Regions from separate parts of the Bradyrhizobium sp. UBA2491 genome, predicted to be linked through region 3. Evidence: riboswitches for the same ligand, from Rfam matches in the RefSeq annotation. Region 3 holds a riboswitch; each other region holds the start of a gene.
What was found. A riboswitch is a leader RNA that binds a small molecule or an ion and turns the genes downstream of it on or off. The one in region 3 is predicted to bind cobalamin.
Positions count from the first base shown of each region.

Region 1 (5,643 bases), on a different contig from region 3:
TCGGTCGCAGCATGCGTGCGGCCATGCGCCAGCAGTTTGGGCAGAACATGGGTGTGCGGACCGTCCGGACTCCTGCCGCCCGGGGGCGGGATCGGTTGAAACACCTCGACCCGTCCGATACGGCTGGTGAAAACGCGATGCGGATTGGCGCCGAGGATGATCCCCATCGCATCGTTGCCCGGCGCGAACAGCGATTTGCCAACACGGCTCCGGAGGGCGCGGACGGTGTCCTCGTCGTCGAGCCGTACGCAGGCATCGATATGCAGTACGCCCAGGCCGAGGTCGAACAGCACGCTGTTGCGATCCCGGCTGCGCAACGCGTCGTGATCCGGGCCGACTTCGGTCAATTCTGTCCTCCCACCCATGGCGCATCCATGTTGTGGAAGGCAGAGCGCGACGCGATGCATCCAGCTATCCGTGGTCGGCGATTCCGACGCGATCAGACGCAGGCCGGCGTGAGCAACGATCCTGATCGCGCCCTTGTCAGTCACGGCAGTGATCCCGTCGCCGGCCCGTGTCATCCGCACGGGTTCGTCGGGCTCGCGCGTGAACTCGGCGATGGCGCCGAACGTGCCGACGCTCCAGCCGGCCTGTGGATCATCAAGCTGCGCGGCGAGCATGACCATGGTGGCAGGATCTGTTGTCATATCGGCCGATCAAGCTCGCGCGACTGCTGCGCTCATTTCCGACTCTCTCATCCATCCACGACAGGAATGGTTCCAGAATGCCTGCGTCGCTCGTGCCGGCATGAAGATATTATGTCAGACCGCGGCAACTTCACGACAGGATTATCTCGGCACGGCACGCGGCCAGTCACGAATGTCCAATCCGGACCATGGCTTAGATCGATCGCGCCGCGGGATGACCGCGGCAAGGTTGACGTCACCAGCCGATAGCCGCTAATCAGGCTCGTCGAGGTTCTCCAGGTCCCGATTGACCTGGAGCTAAGAGGGAAGCCGGTGTGATGCCGGCGCTGCCCCCGCAACTGTAAGCGGCGAGCTGTTGTCCATCCAAAGCCACTGAGGCGCGAGCCTCGGGAAGGCAGGACAAGAGCGACGACCCGCGAGCCAGGAGACCTGCCCCGACAACATACACGTCCTCGGGCGGGGTGTCCCGGTGGTGCGGTTGCGACCCGCTAGCGCCTTGGCACGTGCGGAGTCCAGACGTGTCACTACGGCCTTTGCCCCCAACTGTTTGGGGTTAAGCCAATGTCTACCAATCTCTCCTCTCTTCCGGTTACCACACTCGGCACGCCGCGGATCGGTCCGCGGCGCGAACTCAAGCTCGCGCTCGAAAGCTTCTGGTCCGGCGCGTCAAGCCAGCAGGTGTTGATCGACACCGGTATCGGATTGCGCGCCGCCAATTGGGCGCGCCAGAAGAAGCTCGGCGTCTCGGTGATCCCGTCGAACGATTTCTCGTTCTACGACCAGGTACTCGACACCTCGGTGATGGTCGGCGCGATTCCCGCGATCTATGGCTGGAGCGGCGGTCCAGTACCGCTTGCCACCTACTTCGCGATGGCGCGCGGCGCGCAGGGTGACACGCACGACGCGTCGTGCGGCCACGCCCATCATGGCCACGGTCATGGCGTACCGGCGCAGGAAATGACCAAATGGTTCGACACCAACTATCACTACATGGTGCCTGAGCTGTCGAAGGATCAGCAGTTCACCCTCGCCTCGCGCAAGCCGATCGAGGAATATGAGGAAGCCAAGGCGCTCGGTTACCAGACCCGCCCGGTGCTGGTCGGTCCGGTCACCTTCCTCAAGCTCGCCAAAAGCAAGGACGTCAGCTTCGAGCCGCTGTCGCTGCTCGACCGGCTGCTGCCGGTTTACATCGAGGTGCTGCGCGAGCTCGCCAAGCGCGGCGCCGATTGGGTGCAGATCGACGAGCCTTGCCTGGTGCTCGATCTCGACGATGCCGCGCGCAATGCGCTGCGCCACGCCTATGCCGAGATCGCCAAGGCGGTACCGCAGGTCAAGATCATGCTGGCGAGCTATTTCGGCAGCCTCGGCGCGAACCGCGACACGGCCTTCGCGCTTCCGGTCGCCGGCCTGCATTTCGATCTGGTCCGCGCGCCGGAGCAACTCGACGATCTTGCCCGGCTACCGGCCGACCGCGTCGTCTCGCTCGGCGTGCTCGACGGCCGCAACATCTGGCGCGCCGATCTGAGCAAGCTGCTCGACCGGCTCGAACCTGTGGTCGCCAAGCTCGGCAAGGACCGGGTGCAGATCGCACCCTCCTGCTCGATGCTGCATGTGCCGATCGATCTCGCACTCGAAGCCAAGCTCGATGCCGAGGTGAAGAGCTGGCTCGCCTTTTCGGTGCAGAAGATCGAGGAACTGGCCGCGCTCGGGACCGCGCTTGCCGCCGGCCGCGCGTCGATCGCGGATGCGCTGAAGGCCTCCGATGCAGCCGCCGCCGCGCGCAAGACCTCGCCGCAGATTCACGATCCGAAGGTGGCGAGCCGCCTTGCTGCCGTCGACGCCGCGATGCGCTGCCGCGCCAGCCCGTTCGAAGAACGGGCCGACGTTCAGCATGCCCGCTTCAACCTGCCCGCGTTCCCGACCACCACCATCGGCTCGTTCCCGCAGACGCCGGAGATCCGCAAGGCCCGCGCCGCGCATGCCAAGGGCAGCTTGAGCGACGCCAACTACAAGACCTTCCTGCGGGAGCAGACCGCCGAGACCGTGCGCTGGCAGGAAACCATCGGCCTCGACGTGCTGGTGCATGGCGAGTTCGAGCGCAACGACATGGTGCAGTATTTCGGCGAGCAGCTCGCCGGCTTCGTGTTCACCGAGCACGCCTGGGTGCAGTCCTACGGCTCGCGCTATGTCCGGCCGCCGATCCTGTTCGGCGATGTGTCGCGTCCGAAGCCAATGACGGTCGAGTGGTGGCAGTATGCGCAGTCGCTGACCAAGCGGCCGATGAAGGCGATGCTGACCGGGCCGGTCACCATCCTGAACTGGTCGTTCGTCCGCGACGACATCCCGCGCAGCGAGGCCTGCCGGCAGATCGCGCTGGCGATCCGCGACGAGGTCACCGACCTCGAGACGGCCGGCGCCGGCATGATCCAGATCGACGAGGCGGCGCTGCGCGAAGGCCTGCCACTGCGTCGCTCGGAGTGGACAACCTATCTCGACTGGGCGGTGGAGTGCTTCCGCATCTGCTCGTCCGGCGTCCGCGACGAGACCCAGATCCACACCCATATGTGCTACTCCGAGTTCAACGACATCATCGACGCGATCGGCGCGATGGATGCCGACGTGATCTCGATCGAGACCTCGCGCTCGAAGATGGAGTTGCTGGATGCGTTCCGGAACTATCGCTATCCGAACGAGATCGGTCCCGGCGTCTATGACATCCACTCGCCGCGTGTGCCAGAGGTGACCGAGATGACCGAGCTGCTCAAGCTGGCACGGGAGCGCCTGACCGACGGCCAGCTCTGGATCAATCCGGATTGCGGCCTGAAGACCCGCAAATGGGATGAGGTCCGCCCGGCCCTCGTCAACATGGTCGCCGCGGCCCGCGAGTTGCGCGAGCTGGCCTAGAACATGATCCGGAAAAATGTGAAGCGGTTTTCGGGAAAGATCATACTCCTATGAAAAGCCAAGGCGCGATGACATTCACCCGAACGTCATCGCGCCTTGAAAAACCCTGCCCGGGTCGAACCCGGACATCGAAGGAGACACCATGCGTTTCTGGATCGAGTGCACGCGGTTCGACAACGGGCAGGCCATTCACATCAACATCGCGCTGGTCGGCTCGATGCTGCGCGACGGCGAGCGCACCGTGCTCGCCTTCGTCGGCGGCGACGGACAGACGATGGAGGTCCGCGAGACACCGCAGCAGATCATGGAGCTGCATCTCGGGCCGACGACGAAAGCATAACGGGAGACTGACGATCAGACCTGAATTCGGGCCGTCCGCACCCACGTCCGCACCTGATCTTCGCAAGATCGCCGCTCATCCGGATTAATGAGACCGGCCCGGCCAGTCGCCGCCTGGTCGATCCCCTGAACCGAATTTGACCGCTGGTTTTGCCGGCGGTATCGTTCGGGCGCCGGGCCCTTCGCAGTGGCAATCTATTCGAGGCGCTCATGGAATGGTCGACCAGGCCGGCCCGTCCGGATCAGCCTTTCGGAAGTTGGGCCGACGACCTCGCGGCTGCTTTCGTGCGGCTGGAGCCGCGCCGGATCGCCGGGGAGTCCTTTGCAGGCGCGATCTCCAAGGTCGACGCCGCTCCGGTTCAGATCTCCCAGGTCACTGCGAGCGGACACACCGTGGTCCGGCTCCCGTCGCACATCGCCGCAAGCACCGACGATCTCTGCTTTGTCAATCTCCAGCTTGAAGGCCTGGGACGGACCTCGCAGCGCGGCCACGAGCAGATCTGCGCACCCGGCGACCTTGCGCTTGCGGATACGACCCAGCCGTTCGAGATCGCCCATCGCCGCGATTTCAAGCTGTTCTGCTTCGCCGTGCCGCGACGCCTGTTGCCTGATGCGCTGTTCGATCGACCGCGCCTCGGCCTGTCGGCGACCGAAACCGGCCGCACGCTGTCCCGGACGCTGGCGAGCTACGCCGAGCTCTGCCTCAATGGCCGCCAGCGCGCAACGACCTCGACGATGATCGGCACGCACATCGCCGAGTTGATCGCGCACGCGCCGGACATCCTCACCGACATGCCGGCGGAGCGCGTGCATACGCCCGTGCTGCTGTCGATGATGCTCGATCATATCGCCCGCCGCAGCGACGACCCCGATCTCGGCGCGCTCGCGCTCGCCACGCAATTCCACTGCTCCGAGCGTTACGTGCACCGCCTGTTTGCGACCACCGGCCGCTCGGTGGGCGAGCACGTCAACGCGGAGCGGATTGCCGTATGCACGCGCGCGCTGCTCGATCGCAACTCCGCCCACAGGACCATCGCCGAGATCGCCTTTGCGGCGGGATTCCGCGACATCTCGCATTTCAACCGCCTGTTCAAGCGCCACAATGGCCTGGCCCCCCGCGAGTTTCGCCGAACCGCCTTGAGCTGACGCACGACGCGGCCAGCCAGTCCGGCGGACGCCGCGAAGACCGGAAATCGCGATGGCTCGGACTCCCGCCTCATCCCCTCAAGATCTGGATCGATGCGCACGCTCGCGCAACTTCGCTTCGGCAAGCTCAAGGTGACGACGCATGGCGGCCCCCATGGCGCCGCATGCCGTTCGCAAGATGGATGGTGTCGACCATTCGACACCTCCAACGCGGGCAATTCCGGCAGGTTTGGCGGCTCCGCTGCGATCAGGCCGGCGCGAGCTTGGGCAATTCCTGCATCGGACCACCGAGCTTGTCGCAAAGAAACGCGAGCGTATCGCAGTCGCGGTTGATCGATTTGCTCAATGCATTGCCCTCGCCGTGGCCGGCGCGGCGCTCGACGCCAAGATATACGACACTCTCCGGAGAGAGGGCATTCAGCGTCGCCACGAATTTGTAGGAATGGGCCGGCGCTACCCGGTCATCATTGTCGGCAGTGAGAACCAGAAGCGGCGGATACTTCACGTCCTTGCGGATATTGTGAAGTGGTGAATAGGCGAGCAGCGTCTTGAAATCCGTCTCATTGCTTTCAGCGTCACCGTACTCCGGAATCCAGTTGATGCCGAA
Region 1 covers NZ_DDOP01000039.1:91,026-96,668, forward strand. Annotated here, with positions in the region: gene B2W55_RS11735 (DUF6925 family protein) at 1-626, opposite strand, end outside; cobalamin riboswitch at 899-1,098, shown strand; gene metE (5-methyltetrahydropteroyltriglutamate--homocysteine S-methyltransferase) at 1,209-3,551, shown strand; gene B2W55_RS11745 (hypothetical protein) at 3,694-3,891, shown strand; gene B2W55_RS11750 (helix-turn-helix domain-containing protein) at 4,101-5,036, shown strand; gene B2W55_RS11755 (prolyl oligopeptidase family serine peptidase) at 5,284-5,643, opposite strand, start outside.
Region 1: linked by a shared signal. The riboswitch ahead of metE (5-methyltetrahydropteroyltriglutamate--homocysteine S-methyltransferase) and the one ahead of B2W55_RS05665 (TonB-dependent receptor) in region 3 are both predicted to bind cobalamin.

Region 2 (5,643 bases), on a different contig from region 3:
CCTCCGACACCAGGATGAAATCCGGCCGCAGTTTGACGATCGCCTCCAGCGACGCGAATCCTCCGGCGCCGAGGCCGAGCTCGCCGGCGACATTGGTGAGGCCGGTTGCCGTCAGCAGCGAACTGATCAGGCTGCTGTCGCCCGAGACGAAGCCGCGCCGCTCCAGCGGCAGCACGCGGTAATGATGCACGCTCGCCACCGCCCGCACTCGCGCGATGGCTGCGTCGAGCCGCGCGACCTCGGCCTGCGCGCGATCCGGATGTTGCAGCACGTCGCCCATCGCCCGGATCTGGTCCTTCACCTCGTCCAGCGTGCGCGGCACGGTGAATTCGACGAGATGCAGCCCGTTCGCCTTCAACAGATCGCGTGTCGCGCGCTTGTCGAACAGGCTGACCACGACGAGATCGGGCCTGAGCAGCAAAACATCCTCGGCCCCGCCGGACAGCAGCGGATAGTTGCGCGCCTTGTCGGCGGCCCAGGATTGCCAGGCATCGCGGGCGAAGCGGCTGAGCCCGAGGATTTGGTCGGGATCGGCCAGCGACAGCACCAGCTGGTCGCTACAGACATTCATCGAGACGACGCGCGGCCCCGCTGCGGACACGGCGCTGGCCGAGATGAGCCATGCCGCCGCCGTGACTGCGAGCCACCGCATCCTCATCAGACATCCGCCCACGGCACGATCACCGCTTCGCGCTGAAACTCCGCGCGAAAGGCGCTGACCCGGAACACGCTGGCCAGAACGCGCTCCGACAATGCCGCATCAGGCGCGCCTTGCGCCGCGAGCCGTCCCTCCGACAGCACCAGCACCTGATCGGTAAACCGCGCGGCCAGGCCGAGGTCGTGGGTCACCACGATCACCAGCACACCAGTGTCGGCGACGCTGCGCAGCTTCTGCATCACGTCGATCTGGTGGCGCGGATCGAGCGAGGCAGTCGGCTCGTCGGCGAGGATGACCGGCGCCTCCACCGCAAGCACCCGGGCCAGCGCGACCCGGCTGCGTTCGCCGCCGGAGAGCTCGGTGACGCGGCGATCGCCGAACTCCATGACGTCAACCGCCTGCATCGCCCGCAACACCGCGTCCATGTCCTGCGGCGACAGCCGTGCTGGATCGGTCGCGCCATGCGGATAGCGGCCGAGCGCGACGATATCCCGCGCCGGCAATGGCCAGTGCACCAGGTGGCCCTGCGGCAGATAGGCGAAACGCTTCGCGCGTTCGCGCAACGACAGCGACGCCAAGGCATCGCCGTCGATCCGGATCTCGCCATCGGAGGGAATCAGTCCGGCGAGCGCGCGCAGCAGCGTGGTCTTGCCGGCGCCGTTCGGACCGACCAGCGCGACCAGATGGCCCGCGGCCAGCGACAGCGAGATATCGCGCAGCACCTCGCGATGGCCGAGTGACGCATGGAGACCGCTGGCAGTGAGCAATGTCATGCCACGCCCCCGCCGAGCGCGCGGCGTTCGCGCATGATCAGATAGAGGAAGAACGGCACGCCGATGATCGAGGTCAGCACGCCGACCTTGATGTCCGAGGTGGAGGGGATGATACGCACCGCGATATCGGCGCCGAGCAACAGCGCCGAGCCGGTGAGCGCGCTCGGCACCAACAGCCGCGCCGGATCGTGGCCGATCACCGGTCGCATCAGATGCGGCGCGACGAGCCCGATGAAGCCGATGGTGCCTGTGACGGCGACCGCGCCGCCGACGCCGAGCGCAACGCCGGTGATGACGAGGAGCCGCAACCTTCCGACGTCGACGCCGAGACTTTGCGCGGCCTCCTCGCCGAGCGTCAGCGCGCGGAACGCACTGGCCTGGCTGAGCAGGATGGCGGCGCCCGCGACGATGAAGGGCAGCGCCAGCGCGACGTGCTGGAAGCTGCGGTCCTCGAGCGAACCAAGCAGCCAGAACGCAATCTCCAGCACCACGAAAGGATTGCTCGAGAGATTCATCACCAGCGCCGTGGCGGCGCCGGCGAAGCTCGATATCGCGAGCCCTGCGAGGATCAGGATCAACAGCCCGGCATTGCGGCCGGCGATCGCGAGCAACGCGAACACCGAGCCGAAGGCGGCGATGATCGCCACCACCGGCAGCGCGTAGGAGCGCACATCGGCGAGGCCGAGCGCGATCACCAGCACCGCGCCGAATGCCGCCGATTGCGGCGCGCCGAACAGCGATGGCGACGCCAGCGGATTGCGCAGCAAGCCTTGCAATGCCGCGCCGGACAGCCCGAGAATGCCGCCGATCGCGAACGCCAGGATGGTACGCGGCAAGCGGATCTCGCGCACGATCACCTGCGCGACGTCGCTGCCGCCGCCGAACAGCGCCTCGATCACCGCGAGCGGCGACAACCGCACCGGACCGACGCCGAGCGAAACCACCAGCAGCAGCACGACGAGCGCGAGCAGCGCCGTGGTGGCACCCCACCGGCGCCGCGCCGCGACCTCGGCCGCCAAGGCAAAATCCTGCACGCTCATCCAATCCATGCTCTTACAGCGATCGCCGTGGCAGACAAGCGACACTCGATAAAAACCGTGACCGCCTCGCCGCCGCCGGACGCCCGCCGGATTGACTTTGCTGCCCGGCCGAACGCTAGTTGAACATGACGGTTCTTTAATGAGATGAAAAGGGAATGCGGTGCGGGGAAACCTCCCCAATGCCGCGGCTGCCCCCGCAACTGTATGCGGTGAATCCTTCGTCAGATGCCACTGGGAAACTCGGTCCTGGGAAGGCGACGAAGGGTAACGACCCGCGAGCCAGGAGACCTGCCGTCAGCCGTGGTCACACGCGACGATGCCGGTCGGGGAGTACAGGCATGAGCTTCACCGGATGCCGCAAGTGCAATGGTGAGACTGGGTTCGCGGTGACGTGCCACTGACGTCATTCCGAGGCCGCACTTTATGTTTTGCTTCCCTTCCCATCGGCGCCGCCGCGCGCTTCTGCTCGCGTCGACGATGATCGCCCCTGCAATCGCCGCCTCCGCCGCGCGGGCGCAGCAAGTCCCGTCTCCCGATCAGCTCCCGGCCATCGAGGTCGCCAAACCGAACGACCAGAACGTCACGCGCGCCAAGCCGGCCGCCGACGAAGCGCCGGCGCCGCGCCGCCCGGCGCCGGGCACCTCCCAGAGCAGCGATGCCGGCAGCGGCGCCGGATCGAATTCGACCGGAACCGCACCGGCCACCGGAACGGGCGGCAACGGCGGCGGACGCCAGTTCGCCGGTATCGTCGGCTCGTCCTCGACCGTGATCACGGCCGACGACATCGCGCATTCGCCGGTGCAGTCGCTGCCGGAAATCCTTGCCCAGGTGCCGGGCGTACAACTGCAAACGCTCTATGGCGGCCCGAACGGCGCCAAGACTGCGGTCGATCTGCGCGGCTTCGGCGCCTTCGCCTCCGACAACACCCTGTTCCTGCTCAATGGCCGCCGCCTCAACGACGTCGACAAGGCCGGCTTCGACCTCACCACGATCCCGCTCGATTCGATCGCGCGCATCGAGATCAGCCGCGGCAATAGCGGCGCCGTGCTCTACGGCGACAACGCGGTGGGCGGCGTCGTCAACATCATCACCAAGACCGGCGCCGGCGGCCCGCCAGCCACGATCAAAGCCGAGGGCGGCGTCGGCTCGTTCAACACGCGGATGGCCGCGATCTCCGCAGCACTCAATTCGGGGCCGTGGTCGACCTCGTTCTATGGCAACGGCATCAAGTCCGACGGCTACCGCGCCAACAATGCGCTCGACCAGCGCAACGCGGTCGGCAACGTCAACTACAACACGTCGGACCTCTCTGCCTTCCTGACCGTCACCGGCAGCGATCAGAAGCTTGGTCTCCCCGGCGGACGGCTGGTCGATCCGTCGATCGGCGTCAACGAGTTGCAGACCGACCGCAGGGGCACCAGCACGCCGTTCGACTACGCCAACCAGCAGACATCAAGCGTCACCGCCGGCTTCACCAAGACGTTGATGAACGGCGTCGACCTCATCGTCGACGGCGGCTGGCGGCAGCGTGACACCCAGAGCGGCTTCTTCGGCACCGTGCCGACCATCAGCTTTGCCTCGACCTACAACGATGCGGCGTTGCAGACATGGTCGATCACGCCGCGGCTCAGCATCAAGAACGTGGCCTTCGGAATGCCGTCGACGATCCTGACCGGTATCGACTATTACGACTCGACCTTCCGCGAGGCGCGCGGCGCCTACCAGGGCGTCGACCCCTACCACATCTACAACATCGAGCAGCAGACCGTCGCCGGATACTGGCAGCATACGCTGGGACTGCTGCCGACCACCGATGTCTCCTACGGCGCGCGCGTCCAGAATACCAGCGTCTCGGCACGCGACCGCTACGACCCGAACGCGCCGTTCGCGTTCGATACGCAGGCGGCTCCGCTCGACAGCAACGAGACGCAATATGCGCTGCATGTCGGCGTCGAGCATCGCTTCACCGACACCTTCTCGGTGTTCGGCCGCGCCGCCCGCGCCTTCCGCACCCCCGATGTCGACGAGCGCGTCGCATCCGGCCCGTCGTTCGATCCGGTGACGTTCGCGCCGATCCCGCAGAACTTCCAGCTCAAGACCCAGACCTCGGAGGACGTCGAGGGCGGCTTCCGGGTCAAGACCAATCGCTTCCAGGTCCAGACCAGCGTCTATCTGATGGATCTCGAGAACGAGATTCATTTCAACCCGGTGCTGTTCTACAACGTCAACCTCGATCCGACCCGCCGCTACGGTTCCGAGACCAGCGCTTCGCTCAAGGTCAGCGACACCGTGACCCTGCGCGGCGGCATGGCGGTCACCCGCGCCGTCTTCCGCGAAGGCATGTGGGCCGGCAACGACGTGCCGCTGGTGTCGCGCTACACCGGCAATATCGGCATCACCTGGAATATCTGGCAGAACTACCTGGTGTTCGACGCCACGGCGCGGGCCTGGAGCTCGCGCGTCATGGACAACGACCAGGCCAACACCCAGGGCCGGATTCCCGGCAACGCCACCGCCGACATCAAGCTGAGCGGGCAAGTCGATCGCTTCTTCTGGTCGCTCAGCGTCAACAACCTGTTCAACGCGCTGTACTACGACTACGCCATCGCGAGCTCGTTCACGGCCGGCCGCTTCTCGGCCTATCCGCTGCCCGGCCGCACCTACATGGTGAAGGCCGGCGCGACGTTCTAGGCATGCCCGGACAAAGAGCGGCGCGGGTGTGACCTCACCGCGCCGTCTCCTCACATGACGAGCGCCCACGAACTGGAGTAGAATTCCGGCGACTGATTTGACCCGCGCAGGGGAAACGCATGGCCAAGGCCGGGAAGCAGGACAAGGGCGGCACCAAGCCTGACGACAAGGCGAAGAAGCCTCCACCACCCGCAGCGCCGCCGGACGACGAGTCCTACGAGGATGGCGACATCGCCACGCCGAAGCTCGATCGCTACGGCAATGACGACGAGCCGTTGTAGGACTATCCACGATGTCGTCCTGGCGAAAGCCAGGACCCATTACCCCTGAAGCGCGCTATTGGGCACCGTGCCGCCCCGGCGTGCCACCAAACTTGTATTCGTGGTTATGGGTCCCGGCCTTCGCCGGGACGACGTGTCGAGAGATCGTGCATAAAATCCTCCCCCTCGATCGTCCTGATGCTCGCGCGGTCGAGCAGATG
Region 2 covers NZ_DDOP01000081.1:91,424-97,066, reverse strand. Annotated here, with positions in the region: gene B2W55_RS28410 (ABC transporter substrate-binding protein) at 1-658, opposite strand, end outside; gene B2W55_RS28405 (ABC transporter ATP-binding protein) at 658-1,431, opposite strand; gene B2W55_RS28400 (FecCD family ABC transporter permease) at 1,428-2,471, opposite strand; cobalamin riboswitch at 2,584-2,781, shown strand; gene B2W55_RS28395 (TonB-dependent receptor) at 2,949-5,162, shown strand; gene B2W55_RS28390 (hypothetical protein) at 5,282-5,443, shown strand; gene B2W55_RS28385 (hypothetical protein) at 5,548-5,643, opposite strand, start outside.
Region 2: linked by a shared signal. The riboswitch ahead of B2W55_RS28395 (TonB-dependent receptor) and the one ahead of B2W55_RS05665 (TonB-dependent receptor) in region 3 are both predicted to bind cobalamin.

Region 3 (5,643 bases):
GGCGAGCAGGCGGGCGGCTTCGCGCTCACCGTCCCGGAACATGTCGATGTCGCCGGGATACAGTGCCTGCATGTCGACGACCTCGACACCGGGCAGGCTGGCCGCGGCGGCCGCCAGCGCGGCGTTGGCCTTGGATTGCGAGAGATCGCGGTGAAAGACGAGAATGAGGGTCTTGGTCATGTGGTCGGCTCCTGTGCGTTGATGGAGCGAGCATGCGGCAGACGCATAAATTACTCCAATCGATAATAAATCTACTGTATTATCTGTTCTATGAATTTACGGTCGCTCGACCTCAACCTCCTCGTGATCCTGGACGCCTTGCTGGACGAGGCCCATGTCAGCCGCGCCGCCGACCGGCTCGGGCTGTCGCAACCGGCGACGTCGGCGGCCCTGCAACGCTGCCGCGAGCTGTTCCGCGACGATCTGCTCGAGCGCGGCCGGGGCACGATGTATCTGACGCCGAAGGCCGAGACGTTGCGCGCGCCGTTGAAATCGCTGCTCGCGGGTCTGACCGAACTGGTCGATCCGCCGCAGGTGCGGCTCGCCGACATTCGCCAGGTCTTGCGCATCTCCATGACGGATTACCCCGCCCTGCTCGTCGTCCCGCCGTTGCAGCAGGAATTGCAACGCTCGGCTCCCGGGATCGATCTGGTGATCCAGCCCTGGCATGGCGCCGACGCCGCGCGCGCGGCGTTGATCGACGGCAGCAGCGATCTCGCCGTTTCGGTGTTTCCGCCGGCCGAAGACGACCTCCATCGCCAGGAGGTCATGGTCGAGCACTACGTCGTGGCGATGCGGGCGCGGCATCCGGCTGCGAAGGCGTTCAATCTCAAGACATGGCTTGCCTATCCTCATGTTCTCGTCTCCGGCCGTGGTGACAACCGCTCGCCGCTCGATGCCGAGCTCGCGAGCCGGCATTTGTCGCGGCGGATCGGGCTCGTGGTCCCGACCTTTCAGATGGTGCCAAGCCTGCTGCGCGGCTCCAACATGATCGCGATGCTTCCCTCGCGGGTGGTCGCCGATTTCAGCGGGTTGGTCTCATTTCCGCCGCCGATCAAAGCGGCAGGATTTTCCCTGCATCTGGCCTGGCACCGGCGCCGCGCGAAGGATGCTGCGCTACAACATGTCGCGACGATCCTTGCCGGGTTGCTGCGATAAGAGCGATGCAATTTTGGCTGTTGGCGCCGGATGGCGCCGGTCGTAAGCGTTGATGGGGCCGTTGGTCGAGGCTTCATTTTGGACATGCGGAGAATGGCGAGATGGGTGGTCTGGTGATCAGCGGTGGCCGAGTGGTGGATCCAGCCAGCGGGATGGACGCGATCGGCGATGTCGCCGTGGTCGACGGCAAGATCGCGGCTGTTGGCACCGGGCTTGGCGGCGCCGAGCGGCAGATCGACGCGACCGGGCTCGTGGTGGCGCCCGGCTTCATCGACCTGCACGCGCATGGCCAGACCATTCCGGCCGATCGCATGCAGGCCTTCGACGGGGTCACGACATCGCTCGACCTCGAGGCCGGCGTGCTGCCGGTCGCATCCTGGTACAAGCGGCAGGCCGAAAAGGGGCGGGTGCTGAATTACGGCGCCGCGGCCAACTGGGCGTTCGCCCGGATCGGCGCGATGACCGGCTCCAATTCGGAGAGCTCGCTGGAATCGTTCGGCAGCGCGATGCGCGACCGCCGCTGGATCGACAATGTGGCGACGGAGGGCGAAGTCGGCGGCATTCTCGAACGTCTCGCCAACGGCCTGAACGAGGGCGGCATCGGCATCGGCATCCTCAACGCCTATGCGCCCGGCGCCGGCGTGCAGGAATTGACCGCGGTGTGCCAGCTCGCCGCCAATCACGCGGTGCCGACCTTCACCCACGTCGCCTACATGTCGCGGATCGACCCCGAAAGCGCGGCAGAGGCTTATATCCGCCTGATCGGCTATGCCGGCGCCACCGGCGCGCATATGCACATCTGCCATTTCAACTCGTCGAGCAAGACCGACATCGAACGCTGCGTCGCGCTGATCGCGAAGGCACAGGCGCAGGGCCTGCCGATCACGGTCGAGGCCTATCCCTATGGCACCGGCTCGACGGTGCTGGCGGCGACCTTCTTCAGCGATCCAAAATTCGAGGAGCGCAACGGCCTCGGCTACGATTCGGTGCAGCGCGTCACCGACGGTCATCGCTTCGGCAGCCGCGAGGAGCTGCTGGCGGCGCAGGCCGCGGAGCCCTCCACGCTGGTGCTGTGGCATGTGCTCGACATCGAGAACAACTCGCATCATCGCGACCTGCTCGACATGGCGGTGCTGTATCCGGGCGGCGCGATCGCCTCCGACGCGATGCCGTGGACGCTGTCGGATGGCCGCCCCTACACCGGCGATGCCTGGCCGCTGCCGGACGACGCCACCTCGCATCCGCGTTCGGCGGGGTGCTTCACCCGTTTCATCCGCGAATGGGTGCGCGAGCGCAAGAAGGTGTCGCTGCTCGAAGGCATCCGCAAATGCGCGCTGATCCCGGCCGAGATCCTGTCGGCGAGCACGCCGGCGATGCGCGCCAAGGGCCGGCTGCAGGCGGGCGCCGATGCCGACGTCGTGGTGTTCGACTACGAGACGCTGAGCGATCGCGCGACCTTCTCCGCCATGAATCGCCCGGCGGAAGGCGTACGGCACCTCGTGGTCAGCGGCCAGCCGCTGATCAAGGATGGCGTGCTCGACGTCGCGGCACGTCCCGGCCGGCCGGTGCGCCGGCCCGTCACCGGGGCCTGACGTGCCGGTCCCGATCCTGCTGGTCGCGGGCTTCCTCGGGGCGGGCAAGACCACGGTCGTCAACCATCTGCTGGCGCATGCGCAAGGCCGGCGCATCGCCGCGGTGGTGAACGACTTCGGCGCGATCAACATCGACGCTGAGTTGATCGCCGGCGCCAGCGATGGCGTGGTCAGCCTGAGCAATGGCTGCATCTGCTGCACGCTGGAAGGCGACCTGCTGCGCACGCTCGCAACCCTGCTGCGGCGTGATCCGCGTCCCGAGTTCATCGTGATCGAGACCAGCGGGATCGCCGATCCCGCCGACATCGTGCGCAACCTGATGGATCCGGTGATCTGGAAGGAGGCGCCGCTGGAGACGGTGCTGTGCGTGGTCGACGCGACGCAGCCGGTGACCGCGCTGGATGATGCGCTGCTGCGGTCGCAATTGCGGGCGGCGGACATCGTCGCGCTGAGCAAGATTGATCTCGCCGACGCAGCCGCGTGCGCCGCGATCCGCGATGCCGTCCGCGCCGTGCGTCCGGCGGCGGTCGTGGTCGATGCCGTGCACGGCGAGGTGCCGGCGGCGTTGCTGTTCCCGGCGGATCTCGATCATGTGCCGGTGCTGCGAGAGATTACGCCGAGACGGCCGGCAGCGGACCGGTTCGAGACACTGAGCTGGACGTCGGAGCGGCGGGTGCTCCTGCCGCGATTGCAGCAGGCGATCGGCAGGCTGGCGCCGAAGCTCGCGCGGGCGAAGGGGTTGTTCGAAACGGTCGAGCAGCCCGGCCGGCCGATGGTATTTCAACTGGCCGGCGGACGCGCGACATTGACCGCGGGCGGGGCGCCGGCGGCCGGGGTGCCGCGGACGCGCATCGTGTTCATCGCCGAGATGGGCGCGCTGTCGCGCGGCGAGATCGATGCGATTATGGACGGCTGCGTCGAGGCACCATGAAATGACGGCAATCAATAGTGACGTTGCAGCAACGCTTGTCCGCAAAGCATGTGTGCGGTGATCACAGCGAATTGACAGCCCGATGAGCAGCTCTTAATCGTTTGTCGACGGTTCCCTTCGGGGATCAAAAGGGAATGCGGTGCGAGGGAAACCCCAATGCCGCAGCTGTCCCCGCAACTGTAAACGGCGAGCCTTTCGTCAATTTGCCACTGGGCTGTCAGGCCCGGGAAGGCGTCGACAGGCGATGACCCGTGAGCCAGGAGACCTGCCGTCAGTCGTGGTCACACGCGAGCACATCGGGCGGGGGCGTCCTGGTGGGATCGGAACGTTGCTCGTTGAGCAATGCGCCAGTCCGCGTTCGCGGTGACGTGCCACGTTACCGCGAGTTTCCTTGATGTCGTCATCGTCTTCCGTTGCGCTGGGGCTGCGCCTCGGTTTGTTCTGCTCATTGTCGTCGCTGCTGCTGCCGGCCGAGGTGCTGGCGCAGTCCGCTCCTGCAACGAAACTCGATCCGATCGAAGTCTCGCCTTCGGCCGCGGCCAAGCCGAAACCCGCTGCGCAAGCAGCCAATACCGCAACCACATCGCGACCGAGGTCCCGCCGTGCAACGACCGCGGTGGCGGGCGGCGCGCCGCAGCCCGCGGCCGCATCGTCTGCATCGACATCGGGATCGCCATCGCCGACGCTGAATGCCACCAAGCCGGGAACCACCGGCAGCCGGCTCAATCTGACGCCATTGCAGACGCCGGCCAGCGTGGAGATCATCACGGCGCAGACCATCCAGGAACGCGGCCAGCATAATGTGCTCGATGCCGTCACGCAGAATGCGGCCGGCTTCATCGCGACGCCGGCGCCCGGCAATGGCGGGCTGTCGTTCAGCGACCGCGGCTTTGCTGGCAGCAACTCGGTGATGACGCTCTATGACGGAACACGCTTCTATATCGGCTCCGGCACGCTGACGTTTCCCTACGACACCTGGTCCACGGATCGCATCGAGGTGCTGCGTGGGCCGGCCTCGGTGTTGTACGGCGAAGGCGCGATCGGCGGCGTCATCAACGTCGTTCCGAAGAAGCCGCAGAGCACGCCTTACAACGCGGCCGAGGTCTCGCTCGACAGCAACATGACGCGACGGCTGTCGGTGGACAGCACCGGTCCGATCAGCCCCAATGTGTCCTACCGGGTCAACGCCACCGGCAACATGTCGGACGGCTGGGTCGATCGCGACAAGACATCGAATGTGGTGATCTCAGCTGCCGTGCGTGCGCAGGTGTCGGAAAGTCTCGCCTTCACGCTTTCCGAAGATTACGGCGACCGCAGTCCGTCACGCTACTTTGGCACCCCGCTGATCAATGGCTCGATCCAGGATGCGCTACGCTTCAAGAACTACAACGCGCTCGACAGCACGATCCGCTATCAGGACAGCTGGACCCAGTTCAAGACCGAGTGGGATGTCGCCGACGGCATCAAGATCAACAACACCCTGTATTACCTGACCAGCGAGCGGCACTGGCGTGATATCGAGAACTACACCTGGAATCCCAAGACCCAGCTGCTCGACCGCAACAACTATATCGAAATCTTCCACGACCAGAAGCAGGTCGGCAACCGAATGGATGCGACCTTCAACGGTCACGTCTTCGGGCTTGCGAACCAGTTTGTTGCCGGGTTCGACGTCAACCACATCGACTTCACCCACACCAACAACTCGCCCTATAGCGGTACATCGTCGGTCAATCCCTACGTCTTCGATCCCGGTTCATTCTTCGCGACGACGTCTCCGACCGCGCCCGGCTTCAACTCGATCGTGAATCAGTACGCGCTGTTCGCCGAGGATCGTCTGTCGCTGACCGATCAATTGTCGCTCGTCACTGGCGTCAGATATGATCGCCCCGATATCGATCGCACCGACTACAGGACGCCGGCGAACAGCTTTGGCGTTTCGCTGTCCGGCACCAGCTGGCG
Region 3 covers NZ_DDOP01000017.1:90,023-95,665, reverse strand. Annotated here, with positions in the region: gene B2W55_RS05685 (NAD(P)H-dependent oxidoreductase) at 1-180, opposite strand, end outside; gene B2W55_RS05680 (LysR substrate-binding domain-containing protein) at 271-1,158, shown strand; gene B2W55_RS05675 (amidohydrolase family protein) at 1,260-2,750, shown strand; gene B2W55_RS05670 (CobW family GTP-binding protein) at 2,752-3,681, shown strand; cobalamin riboswitch at 3,773-3,968, shown strand; gene B2W55_RS05665 (TonB-dependent receptor) at 4,076-5,643, shown strand, end outside.

Region 4 (5,643 bases), on a different contig from region 3:
AACGCTCTAACCACCAATCGCGGTGAAAGACAAAGCCGAAAATCCACCGGCGAGGGCTTGCGCTCGGCCGACGTCTTGCGCATCACGGGAGATCGCGGCGAGGAGAGATGCGTGGGTTTTGCGGGAGCGATGGTGGTGGCGATGGCCGTGGATGCCTTGATCGGCTGGCCGTCCCCGCTGTTTGCGCGCATCGGCCATCCCGTGACCTGGCTCGGTTGGCTGATCAATTTGCTTGATGGCGCCTGGAACCGGACATCCGATCCGTCGCCATTTCGCCGCGCGGCAGGCGCTGCGGCGGCGATCCTGGTGATTGCGCTGGCGGCCGCGCTCGGCTGGGCCGTTCAGTCCATGCTCGCATCCGAATGGGCGGGTGTCGTCGTTGTCGGTGTGCTGGCGTGGCCGCAGGTGGCGTTGCGCTCGCTGCATGACCATGTCGCCGCGGTGGCCAAGCCGCTGGTCTCCGGTGACATCGCAGCTGCCCGTCTGGCGGTCGGGCAGATCGTCGGGCGCGATCCGGCGATGCTCGACGACGCCGGGATCGCGCGCGCGAGCATCGAGAGTCTTGCCGAGAACGCGTCCGACGGCATCGTGGCGCCGGTGTTCTGGGGCGCGCTGTTCGGCCTGCCGGGAATCCTGGGCTACAAGGCGATCAACACGCTGGACTCCATGATCGGGCATCGCACCGAGCGGCACGAAGCATTCGGCTGGGCGGCGGCCCGGATCGACGATCTCGCCAACATCATTCCGGCGCGGCTGACCGGGCTGCTGTTCGTGCTGCTCGCGCCAAACCGTTCGCAGGCGTGGTCATGCATGCTGCGCGATGCACGGCGGCATCGTTCGCCGAATGCCGGCTGGCCGGAAGCCGCGATCGCCGGCGCGCTCGGCGTGCGGCTCAGCGGCCCCCGCATCTATCACGGGCACGTCGCGGACGAGCCCTGGCTGAACGAGGCCGCGCGCGATCCGGCCGCCGCCGACATCCTCGCCGGGCTGACGCTCTATCGCCGTGCCATGACGCTGCTGGCCGGGGTGTTCGTCGCGCTGGCGTTGCTGTAAGAGAGCGGCGCATGCGAGAGCACGGCGGAAATCTTGACGTCGCCCAGCAACGCTTCGGCGGGGCCGCGGACGATTGGATCGACCTGTCGACGGGGATCAACCGGCAGCCTTATCCGCTGCTCGATGTCGAGCCGCGGCAATGGAGCGCGTTACCGTCGCGATCGGATATCGAATCTCTCCACCACGCCGCGCGGCAGGCCTACGCGACCGATGCGCCGATCGTAGCGATCGGCGGCGCACAGGCGGCCATTCAGCTGCTGCCGCGTCTCGCGCCTCGCGGGCGGGCGCGCATCCTGGCGCCGACCTATAATGAGTATGCCGCGGTGCTGTCGGCCGCCGGTTGGGACGTCGAGGAAGCATCCGATCTCGCAGCGCTCGCCGACGCTGATCTTGCCGTCGTCGTCAATCCGAACAATCCGGATGGACGGCGCCACGAACGGGGCGAACTGCTGGCGTTGTTGCCGCGCGTCGGCCGGCTCGTGATCGACGAGAGTTTTGCCGACGCCGTTCCCGACCTCTCCCTCGCAGCGGAGGCAGGACGGCCACACCTCCTGATCCTGCGCTCGTTCGGGAAATTCTACGGACTGGCCGGCGTCAGGCTCGGCTTCGCCATCGGCAGCGAACGCGATATCGCCGGACTTGCGGCGATGGCGGGCCCTTGGCCGGTCTCGGGAGCTGCCATTGCGATTGGGCGGCGGGCGTTGCTCGATCGGGACTGGGCAAGAGCGACGGTTGCGCGGCTCGCGGACGATTGCGTCAGGCTCGACACGGCAGCACGCTCGCGAGGCTGGACGCTGGTCGGCGGCACGCCGCTGTTTCGTCTCTATGATGTCGGCGATGCGCTGGCCGCACAGGAGAAGCTTGCCCGCGGCCAGATCTGGTCGCGGGTTTTCCAGCAACAGCCGGGATGGTTGCGCCTCGGCCTGCCGGGCAACGAAGCCGAATGGTCGCGGCTCTCTGCCGTGCTGGCGCGCGGATAATCTAGCGCGCCAGCGCCAGCAGGCCCTCGACATCGAGATGGCTCTCGATGTGCCCGGCCAGCGCGTCGAGCGCGCTTTCGACCCTGGCACCGTAGGGCTGATCCGCGGCCGCGATATCGAGTCGCGCAAGGAACGCCTTGCGGAAATCGTCCGAGGCGAACAGGCCGTGCAGATAGCTGCCGTGGACGCGTCCATCGGCGGAAACGGCGCCTTCCGCCGCGCCGTCGATCGATGCGAACGGCCGCGCGCGATCCGCCCCGTCGGTGTGCCCGATATGGATTTCGTAGGCGCTGATCGGCTGACGGGTTGCGGCATGGACCGCGCTGACGCGGGTCAACGTCTTCTGCTCGGTCATGACGGTCGTGACGTCGAGCAATCCGAGGCCGGGCGTTTCGCCGGCGGGACCTTCGATCCCATCGGGATCGGCGACGCTCCGCCCGAGCATCTGGTAGCCGCCGCACAGGCCGAGCACATGGCCGCCGCGGCGATGATGCGCCAAGAGATCGATCTCCCAGCCCTGCGCGCGCAGGAACGCGAGGTCGCCGCGGGTCGATTTCGAGCCGGGCAGGATGACGAGTTTTGCATCACCAGGGATGGCTTCGCCCGGACGCACCATCACGAGATCGACACCGGGCTCGAGCTTCAACGGATCGAGGTCGTCGAAATTGGCGATCCGCGACAGCGCCAGAAACGCAATCTTGCACTGGCCGGGCTTGCGCGCCTCGCCCAGCCCGAGCGCGTCTTCGGCCGGAAGCTCGCCGGCGCGGCCGAACCACGGCAGCACGCCAAAGCCGCGCCAACCGGTACGGGCTTCGATCAGCCGGTAGCCGTCGTCGAACAGCGTCGGATCGCCGCGGAACTTGTTGATGACAAAACCCTGGATCATCGCGGCATCGTCGGGATCGATCACCGTCTTGATGCCGACGAGCTGTGCGATCACGCCGCCGCGGTCGATGTCGCCGACCAGCACCACCGGCACGTCGGCCTTGCGCGCAAAGCCCATATTGGCGATGTCGGCCTTGCGCAGATTGACCTCGGCGGGGCTGCCGGCGCCTTCGACCAGCACCAGGTCGGTGCGTGCCTTGAGGCGGTCGAAACTTTCCACCACGGCACCCATCAGCGACGGTTTCATCGCGGCATATTCGCGCGCGCGTGCGGTCGCGATCCGCTTGCCGTGCACGATGATCTGGGCGCCGACATCGGTCTCCGGCTTCAGCAGTACCGGGTTCATGTCGGTGTGCGGCTCGACGCCGGCGGCGAGGGCCTGCAAGGCCTGCGCGCGTCCGATCTCGCCGCCGTCGATGGTCACGGCCGCATTGTTCGACATGTTCTGCGGCTTGAACGGCAGCACGCGCAGGCCGCGCCGCATGGCGGCACGCGCGAGGCCCGCGACGATGAGCGACTTGCCCACGTCGGAACCTGCCCCCTGGATCATCAATGCGCGCGCCATGGCGTTGGGCTCTTAGAATTCGACGCCCGGCTGGGCCTTGATGCCAGAGCGGAACGGATGCTTCACCAGGGTCATCTCGGTGACGAGATCGGCGATCTCGATCAACTCGTCCTTGGCGTTGCGCCCGGTGAGCACGACATGGGTCATCGCCGGCTTCGACGTCTTCAGGAAATCGACCACGTCTGCGATCGCCAGATAGTCGTAGCGCAGCGCGATGTTGATCTCGTCGAGCACGACCATGCGCAGGTTTTCGTCCGCGATCAGCTCCTTGGCCTTCTCCCAGCCGGCCTGCGCTGCCGCGATGTCGCGGGCGCGATCCTGGGTCTCCCAGGTGAAACCTTCGCCCATCGCGTGGAATTGACAGAGCTCGCCGAAATGCCCGGTCAGCAACCGGCGCTCGCCGGTATCCCAGGCGCCCTTGATGAACTGCACCACCGCGCAAGGAAAGCCATGGGCCACGCAGCGCACGATCATGCCGAAGGCCGACGATGATTTTCCCTTGCCGGCGCCGGTATGAACGATGATCAGGCCCTTTTCGCCGCTCTTGGTCGCCATGATGCGGTCCCGGGCGACCTTGATTTTCGCCATTTTGGCCGTGTGGCGCGCCTCCAGCGAAGCCTCGCTGCCGGCGTCCTCGCGCTCGCCACCCTGTTCAGAAATCATGTGATATTCCTTTGGCTTGACAAGTACTGGGCTTGGACGAATGGTGGGCCCGCGCTGGTTCCTGTCCTACGACAGGCGAAGAGGGAATGCGATAGGGCTCAGGTTCGGGCCCGAAGCGCAGCCGCCCCCGCGACCGTGACCGGAGAGATGTCCAAGGCCACTGATTTCCACGGAAATCGGGAAGGCGGGGATCGAAGGGCGACAGCCTGCTCCGCAAGCCGGGAGACCTGCCAGTGCAGCAATTGAGACCGGCGGACGGGGGTGTTCCGCGACGGGGAACGAGCCTCCATTGGTTGGTTCGTTTGCCTCATCGCCTCCAACTGCCAATTCGGGAAGAGCGATGAGCGTTACACTTCATGTCTGCATCACTTGCCGCGCCGGCCAGACGGTGGCCGAAGGTGAAACCACGCCGGGCGCACGTCTGCACGCCGCGATTCGCGACGCCGGCGTGCCTGATGGGGTCAATCTGGTTCCCGTCGAATGCCTGTCGGCGTGCAGCCAGGGCTGCTCGGTCGCGCTCAGCGCGCCCGGACGGTGGTCCTATGTCTATGGCCGCCTGTCGGAGGCCAATGCAAAGGACGTGATCGCCGGCGCGTCCGCCTATGCGGCGGCGCCGGATGGCATCGCGCCGTGGCGCAGCCGACCAGAAATCTTTCGCAAGCAGTCGCTTGCCCGCATTCCACCCATTGCCGTCGTGCCGGAGGCCGCTGAATGACAACGCTCACCAAAGTCCCCGTCACCGTCGTGACCGGCTTTCTCGGATCCGGCAAGACCACGCTGATCCAGCATCTGATCCGCAACGCCAACGGCAAGAAGCTCGCGGTGCTGGTGAACGAATTCGGCAGCGAAGGGGTCGACGGCGATATCCTGAAATCCTGCGCCGACGCCAATTGTCCGACCGAGAACATCGTCGAACTCGCCAATGGTTGTATCTGTTGCACCGTCGCCGACGATTTCATCCCGGCGATGGAGCAACTGCTGGCGCGTCCCGTGAAGCCCGATCACATCGTGATCGAGACCTCGGGGCTTGCGCTGCCGAAGCCGCTGCTCAAGGCGTTCGACTGGCCGGAGATCCGCTCGCGGATCACCGTCGACGGCGTGATCGCGCTGGCCGATGCCGAGGCGGTCGCTGCCGGTCGTTTTGCGCCGGATCCGGTCGCCGTCGATGCGCAGCGCGCCGCTGACGACAACCTTGACCACGAGACGCCGCTCTCGGAAGTGTTCGAGGACCAGATCGCCTGCGCCGACATCGTGCTGCTGACCAAGGCCGATCTCGCTGGCGCCGAGGGGATCAAGGCGGCGAAGCAGGTGATTGCCGCCGAGATGCCGCGTGAGGTGCCGATGCTGCCCGTGGTCGACGGCACGATCGATGCGCGCGTGATCCTGGGTCTCGGTGCGGCGGCGGAAAATGATCTCGCGTCGCGTCCGTCGCATCACGACGGCGAAGAGGAACATGAGCACGACGATTTCAATTCGGTGGTGATCGATCTTCCGGAG
Region 4 covers NZ_DDOP01000079.1:42,202-47,844, forward strand. Annotated here, with positions in the region: gene cbiB (adenosylcobinamide-phosphate synthase CbiB) at 112-1,053, shown strand; gene cobD (threonine-phosphate decarboxylase CobD) at 1,065-2,033, shown strand; gene B2W55_RS26930 (cobyric acid synthase) at 2,035-3,483, opposite strand; gene cobO (cob(I)yrinic acid a,c-diamide adenosyltransferase) at 3,496-4,146, opposite strand; cobalamin riboswitch at 4,185-4,395, shown strand; gene B2W55_RS26940 (DUF1636 family protein) at 4,487-4,861, shown strand; gene cobW (cobalamin biosynthesis protein CobW) at 4,858-5,643, shown strand, end outside.
Region 4: linked by a shared signal. The riboswitch ahead of B2W55_RS26940 (DUF1636 family protein) and the one ahead of B2W55_RS05665 (TonB-dependent receptor) in region 3 are both predicted to bind cobalamin.